Regions from separate parts of the Runella salmonicolor genome, predicted to be linked through region 2. Evidence: riboswitches for the same ligand, from Rfam matches in the RefSeq annotation. Region 2 holds a riboswitch; the other holds the start of a gene.

Region 1 (3,415 bases), on a different contig from region 2:
TGGTCCCAGATTTGCACCGTGCTGATGCCCGCGTGGAGGGCCTGCGCCAATCGAGGTAAGGTAAATGCACTGTCCCAACTTGGGTCAATGACCAAATACACCCCGCCCGTTATTTCGTTACGTTTTTTCATGTAAGTCCTTGGGTTAAAGCATTGAAAAAAGCCGCCCAGTACGGGTCGGTTGCGGGTGGAATGATGCGAGAATACCCTGCTTGGGTACGTTGTCGAATCCCTTTTTCGGAGGTCGTAAATTTGCCGACGCGGGTTGCGGGAATCCCTTCTTCTGTTAGTTTTTGAATCAATTGGGCCGTTTTTTCGGGTTTTACGGCCATAATCATTGCACCAGCTCCTACCGAATAGGCGGGGTCAATGGCAAAAAAGTCGCACACAGTTTTAACAACGGGGCCGATGGGTAATGAATCGGTTACTACTTCTGCACCGCACTCAGAAGCCACGGCCATTTCGTAGATAGCACCTAAGATGCCGCCTTCGGTTACGTCGTGCATAGCCATCACGCTCGGCCCTTCCTTTTCGTTGAAAGCCGACGCAATCAGCCCTTCTTTCAGGCTGGTTGTTTGGTAAAACAGTTCCGAGGCTTCCTGAAAAACAGCCACACCGCATTCATTTTTGACCGTATTGGGAAAGCTACGCGCCAAAATAGAGGTGGCAATCAACGCGGCTTGTTTGGTCACGATGATGTCGTGGCTAGGTTGCGCCCATTGGCTGCACAGCATTTTGCCTTTTTCGGCCACGGCAATCATGGTGCCACCGCCCGCAATGGTTGAGTTGATGCCTTCAAACCGCCCCGTATGTCCGCCCGTGATGGCGACGCCGATTTGCTGACAAAAGCGGTGGATATATTGCCAATACGCCTGAAAATCAGTCTCTGACACCTCCGTAGGAAGGTTCAGTACAAACTGCGCATATTGCGGCGCTACGCCCGTAGTAGCCATGTCGTTGGCCATCAAATGCACCGACAACCACGCCGATTCTTCCAGCCCGAGGCTCGGAATATAAGAAAGTGGGTCGCTGGTGAGGGCCATTTCGTACCCGTTGGGTAATGTAATGAGGGAAATATCGGTGCCGAAATACGGGCCAATTTTCACCTCTTTGCGGGCGGCACCGCAGTAAGGGAAAATATGATTTTTAAACGCCTCGTCCGTTATTTTCCCCGTTTCGTTTGTTTTCATGGTTTACAGAAGTTTGACGTACAACCCAAAAAAATCGCCGTACGGCACGCTCCATTGCTGCACTGGAAACCACTTAGGCAGGCCAGTACAAGTCCATTCAATGCTGTATTCGCGGCCTTTTAGGGCTTCATCAATGACCGAAATGAGGTGATTGGGGGTGTAGAAAGTAGCCGTGACGTAAAAAGGGTTTTTGCCGAATGCCTGCTGAATACGCCGACGTGCTACCTTTGGCGAATTGCGGTTCATCATTCCAAATACAATGCCGTGTTTGCCTACCCGCGCCGCTTCGCGAATCACCCGAACGGGGTCGCGGTAGTACTCAAAAGTGGTAATAAACGCCACGGCATCGAAGGTGTGGTCTTTGAAGGGCATGAAGTGAGAGTCGGCCATGACCAAATCGCCTTTGAACAAATGCACAGCTTGGGACAACATAAAAGGCGAAATATCGCCGCCTGAAGCCTCAATGCCGATTTGATGCCACCACCGGGTAAATCGTGTAGTACCGCAGCCAAATTCCAAGAGGGTGTTGATGCGAGAGTCCTTTTTGACGAGTTGTTCGATGACTTTCTTCTGCCACACTTCGGCCCGTTTGTAAGGGCCTTCGTACCATTGTTCGTAGGTATCGGTAAATTCCCGATTAAAGAACCACTCCTTGCGGTTTTGCCAGTTGGTCAGGTCTTTTTTGACGATTTCAAAGCTCATAGTTGTAACAAAAAAAAGCCACACCTCCCCCAAAAAGGGGAAATGTGGCTATGGATGATATGAATGTTTTCAGTGTGACGCATTTCCTACGCCGGTCCTAACCGGTTCAGGTTCACGGGTGTAATCTCAGCCTCAAATGAAGCACCCCGATGCAACTATTTATTTTATGCCGTAAATCTAAAGGATTAATTTGACAATCGCACGATTTGTCCTTTTGAACCGATGGCCCAACAGGTATTGCCCACGCAGGTCAGGGCGTGGAGGCCGTTGGAGGCTCCCGTGAGCGCTTGCCAGGTTTTTCCGTTGTCTTTGGACCAGCCGCTTCCCGCAGGGCCGACGGCGACCAACGTGCCATTTTTTAATTTATAAACCGCTTCTTTGAGCCCATCGGGGGTTGTTGGGGTGCTTTTTTGCCAAGTTTTGCCACCATCGTTGGTTATGATTACATTCTCAAAAGCTTGTTTCTCGGCTTTATAGTCGCCGCCCACGGCGATGCCGTTTTTTGCGTCCCAAAAATGCAACCCAAATATTCCTGAGGATGCATTGGCTTTCATGGGCGTATCGGTTACTTGCCAAGTAGCGCCCTGGTCGGTAGAGCGAAAAACGCGGGCGCGGTCAGCGCCGCCGGTGCCAACCCAAACATTTTTGGTGCCTTGCATTACCATCGTCGAATTGCTGGCGGCAAAAGAAGCCTCGTTGGGTAAATTGGCGGGTAGCGTAGCAGGTGAGAGGCGCTCCCAGGTTTTGCCGCCGTCGGTGGTTTTGAGAAGGTATAAATGGCCGTCGATGGGGTCGCCGAAGATGAGTCCGTTCTTTTTGTCCCAAAAGGCAATTCCGTCCAGAAAAACGCCTTTTTGGTCAGTTTGCCAAACTTGTGTCCACGTTTTGCCCGCGTCGTCGGTGCGATAAATACGCGCTTGTCCTTCCTCTGCCAAGCCTGCACTGACGGCCACGGCGGTTTTTTCATCAAGGCCCTTAATGCCCCTAAAATCCAGTTTTTCTGCGCCGGGCACCTGTAAAACAGTCCAATTTTCGCCGCCAGTGGTGGTGCGCAGCACCGTTCCTTTGCTACCGCCTGCCCAAATGGCTTTTTCGTTAATGGCCGAAATGGCCCTGAAATGCGCTTCTGTATGGCTGATTTGCGGAACCCATTGGGCCACGAGGAGCGTGGGCAGAAAAAATGTTAAAAAAATAATGGTTCGTAAAAACATTTGAGTGTACAATTTGTCGTAAATAATAAATGAAAGATGGTAAAGTTGGGCTTGTCAGGGATTTAAAATAAATTTGAGTTTATCACGTTTTTCTACGTCAAAACCTTCTCAACAAATATGCAGAAATTAATTTCAAAAACACTTCTTTTTGCCATCGTTGCGTCATTGGCGGGGATGAGTGCGTGTAAGCAAACCGACGTAAAAGCAGGGGATGAGTTGGTGAACGAATTTATCTCGGTCAACATGGATTATTGGTACTACTGGAAGGACAAAATTCCAGCGGGTGCTTTAGAAAATAAATCATTGGCGCCCG
Region 2 (3,415 bases):
GAGGGAATAACGAATTTCTGAATGATGCAAGAGTATTGGCAACCGCTGTTGATTGGTATCATGGCTTTTTTGTACGCTTCCGTTGGGCATGGCGGGGCGAGCGGGTATTTGGCGCTGATGGCTATTTTTGGTACTTCTCCTGCTTTGATGAAATCTTCGGCTTTGATTCTCAACGTATTTGTTTCTCTCGTTGCGTTCATTCAATATTACCGAGCGGGGCATTTTCGGTGGAATTTATTCTGGCCTTTTGCCCTTGCGAGCATTCCCCTTTCCTACATTGGTGCTACGCTGCCGATTACAGATTCACTTTATAAAAAATTATTGGCCGTAGCTTTGGCCATTGCCATTGCGAGGATGCTCTTTCAACCCGTGGAAAAAGCCGAAAATAAACCTGTGCCTTTGATGGGTGCATTGGCAATTGGGGCGGTCATTGGGCTATTGTCGGGGATGCTGGGCATTGGCGGGGGTATTGTTTTGAGTCCAGTCATTTTGTTGTTGGGCTGGGGACGGGTGAAAGAAACGGCCGCAGTTTCGGCTTTGTTTATCTTTGTTAATTCCATGTCGGGGTTGTACGGGTTGTTTCAAAAAGGATTTGAACCCAATGGTCAGCTAACTTCTTGGCTAGTAGCGGCTTTGGTAGGTGGGTTTGTTGGGGCTTATCAGGGAAGTTTTAAGTTTAACCTGCAAACATTGCGTTATATTTTGGCTTCGGTATTGTTGATTGCGGTAGCAAAACTATATTTGACCTAACTTCTCGCCTACAATCGTTTTGTCAGTGAAAAAATACCTTCTCTTTTTGTGTTTATTTTCGTGGAAAATAAACGCCCAAAATTTAGATACCCGCCTGCTGCAAGACGTGTATGGCTCCATCCAACCGACCGATGTAAGTACGGCAAAGTTCATTTCATCCACGGCTAAGCCGTTGAGTTTGGTGCTTCCAGCGGGTTTGTTGATTGCGGGTTTTTCAACCAAAAATAAGACCTTGCAACAGCAGGGCTGGCAGGCTTTGGGCGGGTTTGTTATTGGGACGGGTATCACACAAGTGACCAAACGAATTGTCTTGAGAGACAGGCCTTTTATTGAGCATCCTACGCTTTTTGCGGCGCGGGTAGAAGGTGAAGAGTCGCACTATTCATTTCCGTCGGGGCATACCACGGTGGCGTTTTCAACGGCTACGACGTTGGCCATCAATTATCGTAAATGGTACGTCATTGTGCCAGCTTATGCGTGGGCAGGAGCGGTTGGGTATTCACGAATGCGCTTGGGCGTGCATTATCCGAGTGATATTTTGGCGGGTGCCGTCGCGGGGGCGGCAAGTGCGTGGCTTTCGTACAAAATTCAGCAGAAATGGTTGAACAGAAAGATGCGAAAAACACCCAACTAAAAACATATTTGCATTTTTCTAAGTTATCCTCTTACCTTTGCGGTCAGTTCTGACGCGCAGAATTTTTTACAAAACGGGGTGCCCTAACATGACGGGCTGAGATTATACCCTTACCACCTGAACCGGGTAATGCCGGCGGAGGGAATTAAAAATGCTAAAGTTTACATCTTGGTTTTTGGCCGTGGCAACGGGAGTGTTGCTGTACGTGCCTGCACTTGCCCAACTATCTGTGTCGGGCAAAATCGTTGACGCCGAAGACGGCAAACCACTGCCGGGGGCAACCATCCGAGCTGGAAGTTTTCGGGGAACGGTGACAAACGAAAAAGGCGAATTCTCGCTAAAAAATCTTCCTAAAGACACTGATTTACTGGAGTTTTCGTACGTTGGCTATGAGAACCAGAAAATGGTGTTGGCTTCCCTTCAAAGTTCGAATTCAAACGTAGAAATTAAATTAGTCCGCAGTTCTTTCTCGGCCGACGAAGTAGTCATCAACGCTACGCGAGCCAATCAAAATTCTGGGGTGGCGTTTACCAATGTCGGAAAACTTGAATTGAGTAAGCAGAATTTAGGGCAAGACCTGCCCGTATTGCTCAATTTTACGCCCTCACTCGTCACTACCTCTGATGCGGGAGCGGGGGTTGGGTACACGGGATTACGTATTCGTGGCACAGATGCCACGCGTATCAACGTGACCATCAACGGAATTCCTTACAACGACGCCGAAAGTCAGGGAACGTTTTGGGTAAATATGCCCGATTTTAGCTCGTCGGTCAGCAGCGTGCAGATTCAGCGTGGGGTGGGGACTTCTACCAACGGAGCGGCCGCATTTGGGGCTACGGTCAACATCAACACCAACGAATTCAGAAAAGAAGCCTACGCCGAAATCAACAATTCGGTGGGTTCTTTCAAAACCCGTAAGCATACCGTTATGGCGGGTACGGGTTTGTTGAACAATAAATTTACGTTGGACGCTCGTTTATCAAAAATCACCTCCGACGGCTTCATTGACCGCGCTAAGTCGGATTTGGGGTCGTTTTATGTCTCTGGGGCTTATTTTGGAAAGAAAAGCTCGGTGCGTTTGAACGTGTTTTCGGGGAAAGAAATAACGTATCAGGCATGGGAAGGAACCCCAGAAGCGCGAATTAAAGGCGACCGAGAAGGAATGTTGGCTTACATCGACCGCAACGGCCTGAATGAGCGTGATGCCCAAAATCTCTTAAATTCCGATAGTCGGACGTACAATCTTTATTTGTACGATAACCAAGTAGATAACTATCAGCAAGACCATTATCAACTGGTTTCGTCGCATACGCTCAGCAAAAACTGGACGTTTAACCTTAATGGATTTTTGGTGAAAGGCCGTGGGTATTATGAGCAATACCGCGACAACGATAGGCTCAGAAACTATAAATTACCCTCAGTAATTGTGGGCGGAGACACCATTACGCGCAGCGATTTGATTCGCCGTCGGTGGTTGGATAATTCTTTCTACGGGACTACGTTTTCGTTGGATTATAACAGCTTTCAAAAGCTCACCGCCAACATCGGCGGAGGATGGAATCAATACGATGGTAACCACTTTGGGGAAGTGATTTGGGCGCGCTTTGCGAGCAATAGTAGCATTCGTCAGCGGTATTATCAAAACGTTGGAATGAAAACGGATTTCAATCTTTACGGTAAGGTGTATTATCAACTCACTGACAAACTGAATGTGTTTGCCGATGCCCAAGTCAGAAAAATCGGTTATTTTGTAAAAGGCGACGACAACCAGCAACGGCAGCAATCGCATGATGTCAATTATACTTTTTTCAATCCTAAAGCAGGTTTAACCTATCAGGTGTCAGAAAGTAGCGCGGCTTTTGCCTCTTTTAGCTTGGCGCACCGCGAACCAAACCGTGATGATTTTACGGAATCTACGCGTCAGATTCAGCCCCAACCCGAGGTATTGCGTGACTTAGAGTTTGGCTATCGTTTCCAAAAAGGCCGCGTCGCGGCGTCTGTTGGTGGGTACTATATGAATTACAAGAACCA

What was found. A riboswitch is a leader RNA that binds a small molecule or an ion and turns the genes downstream of it on or off. The one in region 2 is predicted to bind thiamine pyrophosphate.
Region 1: linked by a shared signal. The riboswitch ahead of NCI00_RS16705 (class I SAM-dependent methyltransferase) and the one ahead of NCI00_RS14430 (TonB-dependent receptor) in region 2 are both predicted to bind thiamine pyrophosphate.

The regions. Positions count from the first base shown of each region.
Region 1 is NZ_JAMZEL010000006.1:335,293-338,707, forward strand. Features, by position in the region: gene NCI00_RS16695 (thiamine phosphate synthase) at 1-131, opposite strand, end outside; gene NCI00_RS16700 (AIR synthase family protein) at 128-1,189, opposite strand; gene NCI00_RS16705 (class I SAM-dependent methyltransferase) at 1,193-1,891, opposite strand; TPP riboswitch at 1,958-2,050, opposite strand; gene NCI00_RS16710 (WD40/YVTN/BNR-like repeat-containing protein) at 2,077-3,102, opposite strand; gene NCI00_RS16715 (S41 family peptidase) at 3,220-3,415, shown strand, end outside.
Region 2 is NZ_JAMZEL010000005.1:231,788-235,202, reverse strand. Features, by position in the region: gene NCI00_RS14440 (sulfite exporter TauE/SafE family protein) at 22-750, shown strand; gene NCI00_RS14435 (phosphatase PAP2 family protein) at 776-1,384, shown strand; TPP riboswitch at 1,449-1,545, shown strand; gene NCI00_RS14430 (TonB-dependent receptor) at 1,536-3,415, shown strand, end outside.